DNA from 3 places in the Chryseobacterium nakagawai genome. Region 3 is predicted to be linked to each of the others. Evidence: riboswitches for the same ligand, from Rfam matches in the RefSeq annotation. Region 3 holds a riboswitch; each other region holds the start of a gene.
What was found. A riboswitch is a leader RNA that binds a small molecule or an ion and turns the genes downstream of it on or off. The one in region 3 is predicted to bind cobalamin.

Region 1: it holds a riboswitch for cobalamin, as region 3 does, so the genes downstream of both, prpB (methylisocitrate lyase) here and EL260_RS08835 (T9SS type A sorting domain-containing protein) in region 3, are expected to answer to the same signal.
Region 2: it holds a riboswitch for cobalamin, as region 3 does, so the genes downstream of both, EL260_RS02870 (TonB-dependent receptor plug domain-containing protein) here and EL260_RS08835 (T9SS type A sorting domain-containing protein) in region 3, are expected to answer to the same signal.

What each region holds. Positions count from the first base shown of each region.
Region 1 is NZ_LR134386.1:3,959,110-3,965,851, reverse strand. It holds gene EL260_RS17895 (bifunctional 2-methylcitrate dehydratase/aconitate hydratase) at 1-1,405, opposite strand, end outside; gene prpC (bifunctional 2-methylcitrate synthase/citrate synthase) at 1,440-2,594, opposite strand; gene prpB (methylisocitrate lyase) at 2,581-3,492, opposite strand; cobalamin riboswitch at 3,934-4,127, opposite strand; gene EL260_RS17880 (helix-turn-helix transcriptional regulator) at 4,471-5,463, opposite strand; gene EL260_RS17875 (siderophore-interacting protein) at 5,646-6,464, shown strand; gene EL260_RS17870 (VOC family protein) at 6,457-6,742, shown strand, end outside.
Region 2 is NZ_LR134386.1:634,709-641,450, forward strand. It holds gene EL260_RS02860 (MbnP family protein) at 1-656, shown strand, start outside; gene EL260_RS02865 (cytochrome-c peroxidase) at 673-1,692, shown strand; cobalamin riboswitch at 1,823-2,009, shown strand; gene EL260_RS02870 (TonB-dependent receptor plug domain-containing protein) at 2,123-4,165, shown strand; gene EL260_RS02875 (YncE family protein) at 4,162-5,298, shown strand; gene EL260_RS02880 (cell surface protein) at 5,314-6,537, shown strand; gene EL260_RS02885 (DUF5074 domain-containing protein) at 6,568-6,742, shown strand, end outside.
Region 3 is NZ_LR134386.1:1,919,080-1,925,821, reverse strand. It holds gene tpiA (triose-phosphate isomerase) at 1-288, shown strand, start outside; gene EL260_RS08850 (helix-turn-helix domain-containing protein) at 534-1,691, shown strand; gene EL260_RS08845 (pepsin/retropepsin-like aspartic protease family protein) at 1,810-2,571, shown strand; gene EL260_RS08840 (esterase-like activity of phytase family protein) at 2,695-3,963, opposite strand; cobalamin riboswitch at 4,221-4,412, shown strand; gene EL260_RS08835 (T9SS type A sorting domain-containing protein) at 4,479-5,594, shown strand; gene clpP (ATP-dependent Clp endopeptidase proteolytic subunit ClpP) at 5,682-6,368, opposite strand; gene dnaG (DNA primase) at 6,480-6,742, opposite strand, start outside.

The DNA of each region.
Region 1 (6,742 bases), 2.0 Mb from region 3:
ATGTTTCGTATTCCAATGAGTTTTCAAGGACTGTTTTTTGCTGTTTTTCAGGGAAAATACGAGCTAAGTTGACTTTGTATTTCTTGATGAGTTCCGGAATTCCTTCCTCTCTTCTTCGTTTGTGTCCGATAGGATATTCTACCACAATTTCATCCAAAACAGTTCCGTCATTAAGTTCTACGGTCATCGCATTAGCAATGGAACGTTTTTCAGGATCATGATAATCGGTTGTAAACTGAACATCTTCCACACATTCTATTTTATCACGCAGAATATCAATTCTTGGATCTGAAGCAATATTATTTTCATAATCAGCAGCCGTTAATCTTCCATAGATCAATGGTACAGCTACCATATATTGGATACAGTGGTCACGGTCTGCCGGGTTGTTCAAAGGCCCTTTTTTATCGATGATACGAATAGCCGCTTCGTGGGTACGGATGGTCACCTTTTTGATATCGTCTGTTGTTTTTCCAAGCTTTTTCAAGGTAGAATGCAGTGTCATTGCAGCTTCTACAGCAGTTTGAGAATGGAATTCAGCCGGGAATGAAATTTTGAATAATACATTCTCCATCACATAAGAGCCATATTCTCTCTGGAATTTAAATTCATTTCCTTTGAAAGAGACATCATAGAATCCCCAAGTTTTAGCTGTTAAAACAGATGGATAGCCCATTTCTCCTGTTTTAGCGATTAATGCTAAGCGTACTGCTCTTGAAGTGGCATCACCCGCAGCCCATGATTTACGGGAACCTGTATTGGGAGCATGACGGTATGTTCTTAAAGATTGTCCGTCTACAAAAGCTAATGATACAGCATTGATGATCTCATCACGAGTTAAGCCTATCAATTTTCCAACAACAGCTGTAGAAGCCAGTTTTACCAATAATACATGATCAAGACCTACTTTATTGAAAGAGTTTTCCAATGCCATTACGCCCTGAATCTCGTGAGCCATGATCATAGCTTCCAATACCTGCTTCATTTTTAAAGGCGCTTTTCCTTCCGCAATATTGGTTCTTGATAACCAGTCTGCTGTTGCTAAAATTCCACCCAGGTTATCTGACGGATGTCCCCATTCAGCAGCCAGCCATGTATCATTAAAATCTAGCCAACGGATAATAGCTCCGATATTGAAAGCAGCCTGCACAGGATCTAATTGAAATTGTGTTCCCGGAACCTTCGCACCATTAGGAACAATTGTTCCTTTCACGATAGGGCCTAAAAGTTTTGTACAAGCTGGATAAGTTAGAGCTTCCAGACCACATCCGATGGTGTCCAGAAGACAATAATGAGCGGTCTTCCAGGCTAAATCGTTTTTAATTTCGTAGTCTAATACATAATCTGCAATATCTACTAATACTTGATCCGGTTGTGGTCTTTCATTTGAAATGTGTGATGACATCTTTGTTTTATAGTTTTATTATTAGGTAATTTGTTTATTTTCTGTCTTGTAGAGAAACGTATTCTTTATTTTCCGGGCCTGTATAATTGGCACTTGGACGAATGATTTTTCCATCCTGTCTCTGTTCAATAATGTGAGCGCTCCATCCTGTCACTCTGGAAATAACGAACAGTGGAGTAAACATAAGGGTTGGTACTCCCATTAAATGGTAAGATACCGCAGAGAACCAATCCAGGTTCGGGAACATTTTCTTTTCTTCCCACATCACGGTTTCTAACCTTTCAGCGATATTATACAACAGCATATCTCCAGCCTCTTCTGAAAGTTCTTTGGCTACTTTTTTAATGACTACGTTTCTAGGGTCTGAAATTGTATAAACAGGGTGTCCAAATCCGATAATTACCTCTTTGTTAGCAATACGCTGGCGAATATCAGCTTCAGCTTCGTCCGGTGAGTTGTAACGGCTTTGGATTTCGAAGGCCACTTCATTGGCTCCTCCATGTTTTGGTCCTCTTAAAGCACCGATAGCTCCTGTGATACATGAATAAAAATCTGATGCCGTTCCGGCAATAACACGAGCGGTGAATGTAGAAGCATTAAATTCATGTTCCGCATAAAGGTTAAGCGATATTTCCATGGCTTTTACCCAGGAATCAGGAGCTTTTTTACCATGTAAAAGGTGAAGGAAATGCCCGCCAATCGTATCATCATCTGTTTCTACATTGATTTCCTTACCATTGTGGGTGTAGTGATACCAGTACAAAAGTCCGGAACTGAATGAAGCTAATAATTTATCAGCAATATCTCTTGCTCCTGCCACATTGTGATCATCTTTTTCAGGCTGAATACTTCCAATAGCGGATACCATAGAACGCATGACATCCATGGGATGAGCCGCTGCAGGAATACTCTTTAAAATATTTCTTACAGAATGCGGAAGCCCTCGAAGGGATTTTAATTTGGCTTTATAATTTTTCAACTGAGCTCCTGTAGGCAGCTGACCATAGATCAAAAGATAAGCTACTTCTTCAAATTCTGCTTTCTCTGCCAGATCCAGAATATCATATCCTCTGTAATGAAGATCATTTCCACTTTTTCCTACGCTGCAAAGCGCGGTGTTACCTGCTGCTACTCCTGAAAGGGCTACGCTTTTCTTAGGCTTGAATGTTGGTTCGCTATTCGTTGACATTACTAATATTTTGTTTAAAAAGGTTATCTAATTTTTGTTCATAGTCATGGTATCCAATGCTTTGGTAGAGTTCTTCTCTGGTTTGCATTGTGTCTAATACATGGGCCTGAGTTCCATCTTTACGAATGTGCTCATATACATTCAACGCGGCTTTATTGGCAGCACGGAAGGCTGAAAGAGGGTAGAGGATCAATCCTACTCCTGCGTTTTTCAATTCATCAACCGTGTATAGATTGATCATTCCAAATTCGGTTATATTAGCCAATACAGGGATTCCTGTAGCATCTACAAATTTTTGATAGAAGCTTAAATCGGGAACGGCTTCTGCGAAAATGAAATCAGCCCCGGCTTCTTTATAAGCCGCTGCTCTTTCTAAGGTTTTTTCCAATCCTTCATTGGCAAAGGCATCTGTTCTGGCTCCGATTACGAAGTTTTCGTCGGTACGCGCGTCAGCAGCAGCCTTCAATCGGTCTACCATTTCTTCTTGGCTTACAATTTCTTTTCCTGGACGATGACCACAACGTTTTGCTCCTACCTGATCTTCAATATGCAGAGCAGCAGCTCCTGCTTTGATTAATGACTTTACCGTTCTGGCGACATTAAACGCTGATGGGCCAAAACCTGTATCTACATCTACCAATAAAGGCAAATCACAAACATTGGTAATACGCTGAATGTCTATTAATACATCTTCCAGCGTGGTAATTCCAAGATCCGGAACTCCTAAAGATCCGGCAGCAACACCGCCTCCCGAAAGATAAATGGCATTAAAGCCTGCTTGTTGAGCCAATAATGCATGATTGGCATTGATGGCTCCTACAATCTGAAGAGGACTTTCTTTGTGCATGGCCTCCCGGAACTGAGCACCGGGGGACTTCCAGTTTTCATTTTTAGTCATTTTAATATGTATTGTTTAGTTGAAATTTGTGCGATAAGAAAGAAGAGTTGCTATGCTGCTGCTGTGCGGTAAAAAGAAAATGATCTGAAGAAATCAGATGCGTTGTTGATGAGCATGAAGCTTGAGGTTGTTGTGAAACTCTGCAGCATGAGAACTTTGTGATAGATCTCTTGCCCATGGATGCATAATCGTGATTGGCTTGGTACATTTTTAACTTTTTACATAGATTAAACCCAATAAAAAGTTCTTGATAAACTTCACGATGTTTTGTGAGAAAGAAAAATTATGGAAAGGGGACACGGATGAGTTATAGACCTACAGAATAAGCACACGCTATTCTGCCAGTATCTACCTCAAAAATGAGATCAGTAGATAAACAATATTATCACACAATTATCCATACCGTATCATACCTGACTATAAGCTTCAGATCGCGAAAGCATCGTCACTACGAAATAGGCAGGTCTCCTGACTTGTAACAGTTTTTATCATCCTTCCCATATACCGGAGTATACAGTGGATATTGATTTGATAAAAACCTTTAGTTGTTACTTACAGTTGCGCGACAGTTCGTGATTTACACACGATTCCCTTTTAATACACCGCTAAGTGTAACCAATTTCGGTTGATAAAGAAGGTGTTAAGAACTCCTTGGTGGTAAATATAGCCATTTTATGAGAACGACAAAATATTTTATGTAAACAATAATTAATTTTGGATAATTAATTGATAATGTTTGTTTTGTGAATCTTTGTTTTTTGGTGATATGATAAAAATCAGTCTTTTTGTAGTGTTTTCTTATTACCAAATCATTAACAAATAAGGCTGAATGTTACATGAAATAAAATAAAAGATGTGTTTTTATGGCTACTTTTTATATTTGAAAATAGTGGAGTTAAGTCTTATAGCGAAGGGTGAGCACTAAGGGATGATTTTATGAATTTTAACGGGTGAATTAAGTTGAGATTATTGATGAATTTAGTGAGTTATACCATTGGCGTTCCTAAGTTTACTAGGAATTAAATTATACTTTCTCTTAAATGCTGCTGAAAAATGTCTCGGATTTTTGTACCCGATAATTTCAGAAATTTCATTAATATTCAAATCTCCTTCAAGAAGCATTTTTTTTGCCTGTTCCATCTTTGTATCATTCCAGAAATTAAAAACGGTAGTTCCAAACAGTTCCTTAAAGCCTTTTTTTAATGTAAATTCATTGGTCCCTACTTGATGAGCAAGGTCTATTAATGAACAGTTTTGGTCAAGATTGTTAATGATAAAATCTCTCACCGCATATATTTTCTCTTCATCTTTTTTAAGAAGGGATGAAGATTTGCTGTTAAAAAGCTGTTCCAACTGTAAAAGGAGAAGTTCTGCCACTTTTGCTTCAAGATAGATTCTTTTAAAAACACCTTTTCGGTCACAATGGATGATGTCATTCAGAAGTTGATACATTTCCAGACTGATCCGGTTATGATCCGGGTTGATAAGACACGAATGCTGTTTTTCAATGGCATTCCTGAATGTATTGAAGAGTTCAGAATCTTCTGGAAGAAATTTTTTAAAGAAGGCAGGGGCTAAATTGATTTCCAGGATCTGCATTTCATGACCGTCAAATTCCATCTGGCCAGACATCTGATGGGCATAAATAATGTTGTGCTGATAACTCTCAAAACATACTTTATAACCAAAATTATCTGAAAGAGCTGCACTTTTGCCCTTTAGTGAAAAATGCATCTCAACACTTTCAAAGTCTGCTTCAAAGTACAGTAATACTTTGTTTTTGAGAGAGACATTTCCAAAACCGATATGAACATTTTCAAAACAGATTTCATGATAAAACCCTTCTCCATAAGGAGGTTTCAAATGAGTAACATACTCTCTGATATCACCATCGTTTATAAAATAGGCATTGGGATATTTTCTTTCCACCAATGTTCCTCCAATTTTATCATCGTAGACTCTTAATGCCATCCTTATTTGTTTTGATTAAAATTTTCCTTTTTGCGGACTTTTTACTCCCTTTTGCATACCTCATCCTTCCGTTTTACTTATTAGTTTTGCACAAAGATAATAATTATTTAGAATGATTCTTAATAATGGGTTTTGTTTTTATCAATTGAAATCAAATAGGAAATAACAAAAAAGAAGATATCATGAAAAAAATGGAGACTATACAAGGGGAATTGACCGTGACCGGGAAAAAATACATTACACCTCATTATATCCGGATCTTTCTTACAGGGGAATGCGTACCATTGATTGCCAACACGACAATTGGAGTGAATAATAAAATTCTTATTCCGCCTCAAGGAGTTGATCGAATTTATTTCCCAGAATTTGATTATGAAAAAATGGAATGGAAGCCCCAGCCGGAGGAGACCCGTCCCGTTATCAGAACGTATACGCACCGGGGCATTGATCTTGTCCGAAATGAGATTTGGATTGATTTTGTGGCTCATGGAGATGAAGGACCAGCTTCAGCATGGGCACTTAATACAAAGGAAGGAGACGCATTGGGAATTTTAATGAAGAACGGGAAAACAGAATTGTATGCCGAGGCAGATAATTATTTACTCGTTGGCGATGCAACAGGAATTCCGGTGATTGCTTCTATTCTTGAAGATTTACCCCCTTCTGCAAAAGGAACCTGTATCCTTGAAGTAGATGGTAAGGTGGATGAGCAGGAGCTGCAGACATTGGCAGACATCAATTTTATTTGGATTCATAATGAATATCCTCAAAAAGGCAGCCGCCTTCCAGAAGTTGTAAAGCAGCAGATATTACCGGAATCATCCAGAACCGGATATGTGGCAGCGGAGTTTTCTTCAGTAAAGGAAATTCGTCACTATCTCCGTAAAGAAAAGCAATGGAAACAGGGAGAATTATATGCTTATTCTTATTGGAAATCGGGAGTTGCAGAAGATAAATCTGCAATGGAAAGGCATCAGGAAAATGAGGATAGAAATGAATAATAATGTACAATTAAGTCATGTATTGTACCAGGTACAAGACTTACATATTGCTGTAAAAAAGTTGCAGGACGCGGGTTTTATTGTAGAATATGGAACATATCCTGATAAGGCTTATAATGCTTTGATCTGGTTTGAAAAAGGGGTCTTTATCGAAATTTACCATAATTCCGGACTTCCTGGCTATATAAAATGGATGATGAAAATCTTTGGCTATCAGTCCGTTTTAGAACGGATGAGGCAGTGGGGAAACGTAAAGGAAGGCTGGTGTGAATGGTCTT
Region 2 (6,742 bases), 1.3 Mb from region 3:
TGAAATATGTAATCAGTAATATTCGTCTGGTAAAAGCAGATGGTAATGAAGTCCCTTATAAAGTCAATGATCTGGATCAGGGCGCTACAGTGATTGACCAATCAAAACCGGAAACGCTTCGTTACTTATTGAGTAATATACCTGCTGGAGAGTATAAAAAAATCAAATTCGGATTAGGAGTAAAAAAAGATCTGAATGTTTTGGATCAGGTGAGATTTCCAAAGTTCTATGCCACTGCAGGTTCCAATGATACCCAAATGATGTGGGAGTGGGGAGCAGGGTATCGTTTTACAAAAATTGAAGGTTTTTATGGAACAGATAACAAACAGATGTCTATCCACACAGGAAGTACCATAAAAGGATCAGAAGGTAATTTTACCCAGGGAGTAGATGCGTATAGAGATGTCACTTTAGATCTTTCCCAACATGCTATCGTGGGTAGCAAAGCGCCTAAAATTATTATTAAAGCAGATTTTGATAAATTGTTGACGGGGAAAATCAATACGATTGTATTGGTTACGGGAACAGGATCAGATGGCAATGCTACTCCGAATATTCATACTGCTAACCAAATGGTAAAATTTGTTGATAACCTCGGTGGAAACGGTTCAAGTGATATTTCCGGAATGTTTTCAGTGAGTGCTGTTGAAAACTAAACTTCTTTCTGCTGCAATGAAAAAAGGATTAAGCATTTTAGCCATTATTATTCTGTTAATATCTTGTAATAACGATCGTTACGAACCTATTTCTGGCGATAATCCACAGATTTCGCTCAATATTCCGTCTGGATTTCCGGAACTAAACAATTCGGTGAACTCTAACAGACCTACAAAATATGGAGTAGAGTTGGGGGAAAAATTATTTAATGAGAAAAGGCTGAGTGCAGATAATAGTATTTCCTGCTCCAGTTGTCATATACAAGGAAATGCCTTTGCAGATCATAATGCACAGGGAATAGGAATTCAGAATAGAGTAGGATTGCGAAATGTTCCTGCTATTCAGAACATGCTCTTTATGAAGTTTTATAATTGGGATGGCAATATCCTTCAATTGGAGAATCAACCCTTAGTTCCTATTATCACTCATGAAGAAATGGGTTCTTCTATTCTGGAGGTGATAGGCAAAATAAGAGATGATATGATGTATAAAGATCTGTTCCGAAAAGCCTTTGGAGACGAAACCATTACTGCTGAAAGAATTTATAAAAGTATTGCACAGTATGAGTACACCCTGATTTCTGCTAATAGCAAATATGATAAGGTAAAAAGAAAAGGAGGAGAAACTTTCACAGAAAATGAAGCCTTGGGATATCAGACTTTTCAACAGAAATGTGTGAGTTGTCATAATACAGAATTATTTACCGATCAGAGTTTCAGAAATATCGGGTTTCCTGTAAATCCGGATACCAATGAGGCGGGACGGGGAAGAGTTACCGGTATTCCAGCAGATTATATGAGCTTCAGAGTTCCTTCTTTAAGAAATGTAGAATATACGGCTCCTTATGGAAGCTATGGCCAGTTCCCAACATTAAGGGCAGTCCTTGATTATTTTGATAAAGGGGTTCTATCTGCAGATAATCTTGATCCTGTTTTTAAAAATAATGGAAACAGAATTCCTCTCTCAGAGCAGGAAAAGACCAATCTTATCCTGTTTCTGAAAACACTGAGCGATCGTGAATTTGTGAAAAAATAATCATTGCTAAAAACAGAAAAACTCAGTAAAAATTGATTGTTTAAATCCCGTTACAATGTAGCGGGATTTTTCATGTTTATTGATTGATAATCATTTTGTTCTGCATACCATCGTATCTGGTGGGAATTTTATATCTTTGCCGGAATTTGGTGAGCCATAATAAGCTCTTAAAAGGGAATCCGGTGAAAATCCGGAACAGACCCGCTGCTGTAAGCTCCACACCAAAGTTTTTGAAAAATAGATCCACTGTTTTTAGGAATGGGAAGGATTTCAAAAACGGAGTAAGTCAGAAGACCTGCCAGAAATAATAAACGTTTGACGCTTTCGTGGAATAAAGCTTAGGACAACAATGATTTTGTGCAGTGACAGCTGTGCTTTGTCGTTGCTTTTCTTATATCCATTAGCGTCATCATGATCCATGAATGAGCTAATGATAGCAAAACTAACTACATTTCAATTCCATAAAATTGTTTTCACGGCATTCGTGTTTACCTCACAATTCCTGTTTTCTCAGACTCATAAAAAAGACAGTATTAAAGGAGAAGCTATAAAGACTGTCAATATTTACAAAAAGAATTTTAAAGAAATCCTTCCTGCTCAGGTCTTACAAGGCGAAGAGCTTGAACGGCTCAACAGTCATTCTGTTGCTGATGCACTGAGATATTTTGCCGGAGTTCAGATTAAAGATTATGGCGGAATGGGTGGTTTGAAGACGGTCAATATCCGAAGTATGGGAAGTCAGCATGTAGGTGTTTTCTATGATGGAATCCAATTAGGGAATGCTCAGAACGGATTGGTAGACTTAGGAAGGTATTCTTTGGATGATCTTGAAGAAATCTCATTGTACAACGGTCAGAAAAGTGAAATTTTCCAGCCTGCCAAAGATTTCGGGTCATCGGGATCCATTTATTTACAACCCAAAACACCAACATTCACCGGCGGTAAGAAAACCAATCTTCTGATCAGAGCAAAAAGTGCTTCTATTGATTTATTTAATCCTTCCTTCCGTTTAGAACAAAAAATTTCAAAAAGAATTTCAGCAAGCGCCAGTGCAGAATTTCTCCAAAGTGATGGCCTTTACAAATTTTACTATGGTAGGAAATTCCCAAACGGTACTACAGCAGCTGATACCATTTCCAAAAGATATGATTCCGATATTAAGGCAAAGCGTTTTGAAACCGCTATTAATGGAACTTTAAATAACGGAAGCTGGAATATCCGTGGATACGGTTATATTTCAAACCGTGGTATTCCGGCACCTATTGTAAAGAAGCGTTTTAAAGCAAGAGGTGCAAGAATGCTTGATGAAAACTATTTTGTACAGGCCAATTTCAGAAAAAAGCTGTTTCCTAAGCTTGAAACTCAGCTGAAGGCGAAGTTTGCTTATGATTATACTTATTTTAATGATACAGTATTATCTCAGGCAGTTTATCCCGCAAAAAATACCTATATCCAACGGGAGGTTTATCTTTCATCTTCCAATATTTATACAATCAATTCAAATTGGGATGTGAGTTTAAGTGGGGACTTTCAGTATAATAATCTTGATGCTGATTTACGTGAATTTTCTTATCCTACGCGTTATACAACTCTTGTTGCATTGGCTACAACCTATCAGTGGAACAGATTTAAATTCTTAGGAAGCCTTTTAGGGACATTTACCTTTGAGGAGGTAAGAATGAACAAGCGACCTGATGACAGAAGAGAATTTACACCAGCCTTCTTTATGAGCTACCAGCCGACTTCAATACCGGAACTTACGCTTAGGGCATTCTATAAAAATATCTTCAGATTACCAACTTTTAATGATCTGTATTATACCAGCGTAGGAAATACTTATCTGCAACCCGAGTTTACCCATCAGTATGATGTAGGGTTTACGTATCAGAAAAAATACGATCATTCTTTATTTAAAGGACTTTATATAAAAGTAGATGGATATTATAACAAGGTAACAGATAAAATTGTTGCTGTCCCTACTACCAATATGTTTAGATGGATGATGCTGAACCTTGGAAAGGTCGAAATCATCGGAACAGACGTGAACATTCAGACCGAATTAATGTTTGGAGATGTAAAAGTTAAACCATTATTAGCATATACCTACCAGAGAGCGAAAGATAAAACGATTAGTGAAGGGAAGACAGAAACCTATTATGGACAACAAATCCCTTATACACCCAGGCATAGTGGATCTTTTACCTTAATGGCCGACTATAAAGACTGGAGCTTCAACTACAGTACAATTTATGTAGGAGAAAGATATGATGGGCAGCTGGATAATATTCAGTACAATTTTATTCAGCCCTGGTATACCCACGATCTTTCTGTTCAGAGAAAATTGAGACTGGCAGGGCATCCTTTTAAAATCAACCTTGAAATGAACAATGTTTTTAACCAATATTATGATGTGGTAAAAAACTATCCTATGCCGGGAAGAAATTTCAGACTCACTTTAAACTTCACCTTATGAGAAAGCTAAATATTTATTTCTTGTTTTTTGCATTGGTAACGCTTGTTTCCTGTCGTACCGATGAGATTCTTATTCCTATGGAAGTTGTGGAAGGGCTTAACCCTGTTGAAAACACGGGAATAAAAGGATTCTATGTATTGAATGAAGGAAATATGGGAAGCAATAAATGCACCCTTGATTTTTTTGATTATACCAAAGGCACCTATTATCGGAATATTTATTCCGAGATCAATCCGAATGTTTTAAAAGAACTGGGAGACGTAGGAAATGATATTAAAATCTATGGAAGCAAGCTATATATTGTGGTCAATGTTTCCAATACCATCGAAGTTCTTGATGCTAAGACTGCCAAGCATATTAAATCAATTTATTTACAGAATTGCAGATACATGACCTTCAAGGATGGAAAAGCGTATGCCAGCAGCTATGCCGGTCCTGTAGATATCAATCCGCTGGCTCCCAAAGGTAAAGTTGCAGAAATAGATACTGTATCCCTTTCCATCCAGCGTACAGCAACAGTAGGATACCAGCCCGAAGAAATGGAAATTGTGGGAAATCAATTATTTGTTGCCAATTCCGGAGGATACATGGTTCCGAATTATGATAGGACTGTTTCTGTAATTGATCTGAACACTTTTACAGAAAAGAAAAAAATTGATGTTGCCATTAACCTTCACCGTCTTAAAAAAGACAATTACGGAGATCTATATGTAAGTTCAAGAGGAGATTATTATAATGTTCCTTCCAATTTATACCTGGTAGATGCAGCAACCGGAGTGATAAAGAAAGACTTTCATATTGCCGTTAGTGAAATGACCATCGTGAATGATAAGTTGTATTACTACGGAAATGAATTCAATTATAATACCCATGCTTATGTAAAAACATTTGGAATCATAGACGTAAAGAATGAGCAGGTTATTTCCAATAGGATTATTGATAAAGAATACGAATCCATCATTAAAACACCTTACGGAATCGCAGTCAATCCAATTACAGAAGATATTTATATGACAGATGCCCGAAACTACGTATCAATGGGATTTGTATACTGTTTTGATAAAAACGGACATTTTAAATGGAAAACCGAAGGTGGAAATATCCCTGCCCATTTTGCCTTTTTATATAATTAAATGAAACTGATCAACATGAATAAAAAAACTATTACTTATTTAACAGCTGGGTTTTTATCCCTTCTATTTGCAGGAATGATTGCGTCCTGTCAGCATGATGATGAGGTTGCAGCACCGGTTCCTACTGATCCGGAAGTAATACCTCCCACGTTTAAAGGATTAGATACTGCTTATACCATTGAACGTTTCAGGGTACTGAGTATTCCTACCAATATTTCAGGAAACATTACCTGGAGCATTAATGACTCTATCATCTCCCAGAATTCCGAACTGGAATTTATCAGCACAAAGACCGCTACTTATCCTTTAACATTAAAAGTAGGAAGCGATAAAGTTTTTCATTCTAAAATCAGAGTCACCAAAGAAGCAGGAACATTAAGTAAATACATTTCCAAAGTTTTTGACTTCCGTCCGGCAGTAGGACAGTTTATGAATGAAATTCCAGAATATGATTTGGGCAATACAGCAGCAGATATGATTAAAAAAGCCAATGACTATCTGGTAGGTTCTAATTCTTCCATGATAAGCCTTGGAGGTTTCGGAGGACATGTAGTGTTTGGTTTCGATCATACCATTCCTAATATGGAGGGAAGAGATTTTAAAATATTAGGCAATGCGTTTTTTGGAAACTCTGCTAATGATCCTCGCTCCGGAAGTTGTGAGCCAGGAATTATTATGGTAGCCTATGATAAAAATAAAAATGGAAAACCTGATGATGATGAGTGGTACGAAATTGCAGGCAGTGAGTACTTTAAAAATACGACGACCAAAAATTATAATATTACTTACTTCAAACCTAATGAAAATAAAGCTCCCGTTCCGGGAAATGACGGCTGGCAGACAGATATAGAATATATCAAATGGCAGGATAATCTTGGGAACACAGGATTTAAAACAAAAAATGCATTCCATTCACAGAGTTACTATCCTTTATGGCTTTCAGATGCTTCTTACAGTTTTACAGGGACCAGGCTTAAAGATAATTTTTATGATCAGAGTGGAGTAGGAAACTATTGGGTAGGAAAATCCTATGAATTTGGATATGCGGATAATGCCCCTAATAATGATGAGGCTTCCAATATCGATATTTCATGGGCAGTTGACAAAAACGGAAAATATGTGAAGCTTCCGGGAATAGATTTCGTAAAAGTATACACTGGAATCAATCAGGAAGCCGGATGGCTGGGGGAGGTTTCTACAGAAGTGGCAGGAGCCTACGATTTACATCTAAAAAAATAACGTACGTAAAATATATTTAAATCAATAAAAATGAAAAAGTTCTACCTTTTTACCCTACTTTTTCTGTTTGCATTTTTCACGAATGCCCAGATAAAAGTACAGGGAGTTCCAAGGAATGATATTCCGGGGAATACTCCGTTAACTACCACTAATATTACAACCAACATCACTTTTTCTGATATTCAGTATTGGGTGGGAACAGGCT
Region 3 (6,742 bases):
GAAGAGATCAAAAAAGTAGTTATTGCTTACGAACCGGTTTGGGCTATCGGAACTGGAGAAACAGCAAGCCCGGAACAGGCACAGGAAATTCACGCACACATCAGAAATACTATTGCCGCTAAATACGGACAGGAAGTAGCAGATGAGGTTTCTATCCTTTATGGAGGTTCTGTGAAGCCGGATAATGCAAAAGAAATTTTCTCTCAGCCCGATATTGATGGTGGTCTGATTGGTGGTGCTGCTTTAAAATTAGAGGATTTCTCTAAAATTATTGAGGCTTTCAATTAAAAGAGGTAACATAAAAAAGAGGCGGTCTCTAAAAGATAACATAGTACTCCAGGAATCTACTAAATAGCAAAAGCTATCAGCCAGATGACTATGAGAAACATTATTTTTTGAGACCGCTTTTTTATTATAAAAAACTATATTTACATTTGTTTTGATTTTTAGGAAAAATTAGTTGGGGGTCCAGGATAGGAAGTGAAGACCTCCTGAAGATTTTTATTTTTTATACATCACTTAAAACTACTTAAATGGATTTTTTAAAAACGATCGCTATCATATCTGTTTTTATATTATTCCTTCTTATTTTCTTTTTATTGACCATAAAATCTACTAAAAAACTTTCCAATCAACTTTTTGTAGGATATCTTTTTCTGACAGCTATTGATATTGCCGGAGTTTTCATTGCTGAACCTATCATTAGCATTTATCCAAATTTAGAGATTTTCAGATGGACTGTCATATTATTGAACATTCCCCTATTCTACTTGTATGTTCTATCACTTTGCTATAATGACTTTCAGTTAAAAAGTAAATTCCTTTTACATACAATTCCTTTTATCATTATCAACCTTTTGTTGGCTTCAGGAATTTATGGGGCTGATGATATTGAAAAAAAGTATTTCTTCAAGCATCATCATCAAACCTTTGAAATGATTATTTTCCAATATTTGATAGAAATCCAGTATTTAGTTTACACAATTTTCATTTTCTTGATTTTAAGAAGAACCCGAAATCTCTATCTCCAAAATCAATCTTATTCTGCCAATTTAGTCTTTAAATGGTTGTTTCAAATAACCTTACTTTTTACAGCTGTTCATTATTTTGCAACCTTTAAAAATATATTGAGATATACCGATAATCATCAACTTCTAATTTTCATTAATGGATTTCTGGATATCATTGCATTAATTGTCACGAGCTGGTTTGTTTTAAAAGCATTAAAATATCCTGAATTTTTTAGAGGAGTTGATACTCAGTTACAGATCATAAACGATTTAAAAGGTGAAATACCTTCGAAGATCAAATCAGAAGACCAACAAAAGATCAACGATAACAGTATCAATTTCCAAATCGAATTACTGAACAAATATATGGTAGAAGAAAAGCCTTATTTAGATCCAGCTCTTACGGTTCAAAACCTTGCAGCGCAAATGAATATGTCAACCCGGGAATTGTCCGTTTTAATTAACTCAAATATGAATCAGCATTTTTTTGATTTTGTGAATACACACCGCATCGAAAATGCAATGGAATTATTAAAAAATCATTCTAAAAAAGATTGCACTGTCTTAGAAATCTTATACCAGGTTGGCTTTAATTCAAAATCATCATTTAATACTGCATTTAAAAAATATACTACTTTAACCCCTACAGAATACAGAAATACCTTTTATAAAGCAAATTGATCAACCCTTTTTATTTGGTTCGACTTTTTAAAATCGGTCGCTTTTCGGAAGATAATAATTCAAATTTGTCTGCTATAAAACAGAGACTATTCTGTCTCACACAACAAACAAAAGAATTATGAAAACAAAGAAAACATTTTTCACTTTATTATTTTTAGGAATAAGCATTTGGGGATTTGGACAAGACACAATAAGACTAAAACCTTATATTGAAAACATGAAAACTGTAGAGGTAATTATTGAAGGGGAAAAATATAATTTCCTTTTTGATACCGGTGGAGGTGGGACACTTATTTCTCCAGAGATCGCAAAGCATTTTAACAAAAAAATATATGGAAGTGCAACAGGATTTAGAATGAGCGGAGAAATTATTAAAGTTCAAAAATCAGATCATATCTCAATGACTATTCTGCCAAAAGAATTTCCTAAAATAGATGGTCTCATCTCTTTAAAATCATTTACTGATCATATTCTTACGCTCAATCTTGCTAAAAATACCATTATTATTGAAAGTCATTCTTCATCCAAAAAGGCAATACATAGAAAACATCTAGTTTCCAGCAGATTTGCCAATGGTCTGGAAGCTACTGAACTTAATATTTTTTTGAATCTTCCAAAAGACAATCAATCATACTGGTTTCTTCTTGATTCTGGAAACAGCGGGCCTTTACTTTTATCTACAGAAACTGCTGCAACCTGGAAGCTATCAAAAGACAAGGATCAAATGAATTCTGAGACTCCATTTATTATTGGAAAAAAAACATTTACCTCAAAGTCATTTACAAGAGATATTATTTATGATGGCGTACTCAATTTTGAAGCCATGTGCAGCTATATTTTCACAATTGATTTTAAAAATAACAGAGTTTGGATTGAATAAGCCGAACAAACAGCACCTTTCTTCCAAATATCTTTTATTTTCTAAACTAATTATCAAGGTCAATAATAATATAATAAAAAACGGCGGAATAAATCACGCCGTTTTCTGTTAAAAAAAATCTAATTATTGAATATCGACTATATACATAGTTCCTTTGTCTACCTTTCCCGTTTTAGGCAGTATTTTTGCTTTAGGATTCCCGTTTCCGTCATCTACTACTCCAAAATCATCATCATTGAAAACGGCCAGCTTATTATTTCCTAAATAAACAATTCCTTCAAATTTATCATGTTCATAACCTAGTTTTGCCACCAGATCTACAGCTATTTTTTTAGAAACAGGTTTAATTCCTGCATTGGTAAGCTCATCCCATGTACATTGCTCCAGTGCTTTTCCGTTTACCTTCATCCCATCTACCGCTGCAAGATCGGTTCCGTTTACATCTGTTGCATCATTTAGATTGATTCTGTATACTTTTTTAATTCCGCCCTGTGTTCCGAAGTTACCATCTCTTTCAATGACAAGGAATTCATTATTACCTAATGCTGTAATATCACAAACCGAATCAGAAGCTCCACCATCTTGTTTATATAGGTATTGTTTCGTTTGTCCAGTATTGATATCGAAAGTTACAATTCTCGTTAAGGTTGTATTTGTTGCCAACGCCTTTGATGGGACAAACATCATTGATTGTATGGTTCCTACCAATGTTTTTCCGTCCGGAGTCATACAAAGACCTTCCATTCCTCTGTTAGCTCTTCTTTTAGCTAAAACTGCAGGTAATTTTCTGTTTCCTGTATTTACCCCAATCGGGCTTATTCTTTCCAGCTCTACTCCATCAGCATTATAATGAACAATATGTGGTCCATATTCATCAGAAACCCAAAATGTACCATCGGGTGCTGCTACAATACTTTCACTATCTAAACCATATTTATCTGTACCCAGAACATTTCCTGCTGCATCGTAAGCTACTTCACCTGTACTTCCCATTCCTACTGGGTTTGGAAGTCCTGTAATAGGTTGTCCTGATGGATTTTTAAGTTTAATATATTTAATGACTTCCACATTCCCTTCTGCATTAATTTTAAAATGCATTATAGTTGGTGTAAAGTTGGGGGTTAAAAACTTTTTTCCGTTTAGGTAATCAGTGTTCGGGCCACGGTCTGTAATGACATAAAACTCTCCTTTTCTTGTAGGATGGGCGGCTGCGCCTGATCCAAATCCACCATTAATAACATCTACTCCGTTTATTGTTACCATTTTTGAAAACGGAAACTCCTGCGGAAGCTTAGAATAATTAATATCCTGGTTATTTACATTGTTGTCATCATCTTTGCTGCATGACCATAATGAAGCCATCATCAAAACAGATAATAGTAGTTTTTTCATATTAACTTTTATGGCGCGAAAGTATAACTTGATTATAAACTGATCTTGAATGTAATGATAATTGTATTTTAACAATATAACTTTGAGATTAATTCAATATAAACAACAAAAATTGAAATTTAACTTCGAAAATTCAAAATTAAAACTCAATTTATTATCAATCAATAAAACCCATTATTAAAAATATAATTCAACATCAGAAAAAGCTGACCATTGCTATATAATTCACAAAACAGACATCAAAAATTTATATGATATATTTGCACCGTTTTTAAGGTTGAACACTGTTCACTATAGGGAATCAAGTGAGAATATTATTCAAATCTTGAGCTGTACCCGCAACTGTAAGCTGTTTTACCTGTAGCTATACGATACCACTGGACTCCAAAGTCTGGGAAGGTCTGCTATAGGATGCGAGCCAGGAGACCTGCCTTGAAGACCCATTTAATTTCAGGATTAAAGATCATCCTGTCAATAAATAAGTTTCGGGAATAAAACTTTAATTTAATTATATTATGAGAAAAATCTCTCTTTTTTTCTTGCTGCTTTTTATGCAGTTATTCTTTGCTCAATTCACTGAAAACGACATTAAGTTTTGGGTAGGAACCGGTTCTAAAAAGGCTTATTTCATAGCCGATTTCAATGATAACAATACACCTGCCTCTTATGCGTGGGGCTATCGTTTTGATGGTAATAATTTAATGGCGGAAGACATGATTAACGCTATTGCGGCGGCAGAACCTACAATAGAGGCTGATATCCCTTCAGGGTTTCTGTACAGTTTTGCCTACAATCACCACACTCCAAGCACAGATGATTACTGGATTACCTGGTCTGGTCTCAATGCCGGGAATATGTCCAATCAAAATAATGGTGTAGGTTACACTGCTTTAACAGATGGATTGTGGTTTGGTATTACCTATGGTATTGATGAAATCGACACTCCACCATCAGCGCCTGTACCGGCTTACAGCTCCCAATGGTATACCTCATCTCAAATTACCAATTGGATTGGTACAGGAACTAATAAAAGTCTTGTTGTTGTAGATTTTGGAACCAATAACTCTCATGGTGAAGCCAACTCCTTCGTTTTTGGAATTCAATATAATGGCAGTATAACAGCGGAACAGGCTTTACAGCTAATTCAATCCCAAGCTTCATATTTCAATTTCACTTCTGGCAATAATCAAATTTCCAGTCTGTCATTAAATGCCTTTACGGGAAACAACTCTGGAGCAGAAAACTGGAAATTATATACAGGAAAAGATCTTTCCAGCTGGCAGAAAAAGAATGATCTTAGCCAGATACAATTGGGTAACAATAGCTGGTTGGGATTAAGCTTCGGAGAAAGAAGACCTTTCACTCCTACTGAGGCAAGTAACGCTACATTATCCGTCTCTTCTGTAAATAAAAAGGCCTTATTCAATATTTATCCTAATCCAACGAGTGATTTTATTCAGATTGAAAGTTCTGAAAAGGTGAAAGAAGTAAATATTTATTCTTCTTTAGGGCAGAAAATAATGACTTCACAAGCAACAAAAATTAATCTTAAAGCCTTAAATACCGGAATCTATTGGGTTGAGGTTAAAACCCAAAATGGTTCTACAGTGCATAAGGTTGTGAAGAAGTAAAAATGAATATAAAAATATGTGCATTCGCAGTCAAACAAAAAACGCATCCAAATTGGATGCGTTTTTTCAATATGATTATACAATCAATTATTTTTTTTCTGTAGATCTCTGTAAAACCTCATCTACCATTCCAAAGTTTTTAGCTTCTTCAGAAGTCATCCAGTAATCTCTATCGGAAGATTTCTCTACCCACTCATAAGTCTGCCCTGAATGAAGAGCGATAATGTCATAAAGCTCCTGCTTCAATTTCAACATCTCTCTTAAGTTGATTTCCATATCAGAAGCAACTCCCTGAGCTCCTCCTGAAGGCTGGTGAATCATAACTCTTGAGTGTTTAAGTGCAGAGCGCTTTCCTTTTTCTCCTGCCACCAATAATACAGCTCCCATTGAAGCAGCTATACCTGTACAGATTGTTGCTACATCAGGCTTAATGATCTGCATGGTGTCATAAATACCTAATCCTGCATACACACTACCCCCAGGAGAATTGATGTAGATCTGAATATCTTTAGACGGATCTGCACTTTCTAAGAATAAAAGCTGAGCAGTAACGATATTCGCTACCTGATCGTCAATTCCTGTTCCTAAAAAGATAATTCTGTCCATCATCAAACGAGAGAAAACGTCCATCTGAGCAACGTTTAGTCTTCTTTCTTCCATGATGTATGGAGTAAGATTCGTTGGGCCATACATTCCCATATACTGATCGGTAGCCAGACCGTTGTTTCCTAAATGTTTTACAGAGAAATCTCTGAATTCCTTTTTAATGTCCATATTTATATTATGTATTATTTTAATACTATTTTCAACGTTTAAATTACAATATTTATTCCTAAAATTTTATAGGACTTTTTGTCATAGAATCTGTAATTATTTTGTCTTACACTATCTCTTTCTATTCCCATAGATTCCTTTAATTGGGGAATATTCAATGATATTACTTAATCTAATGGAAGCCTGCTTCAACAAGGTAATTTTTTTAATAAGTTCATAGTATTTTACTTCATCAGTGCTGCTGTATTGATCCAGTTCCTTAGCCGTTTCTGTGATCAGATAATCAATATACCTGTATTTATGCAATAAAACATCACCCTGAATCTGATCTGCTACCTTATCTCCGTAATTAGGTGGATAAATATTTCTGGAAG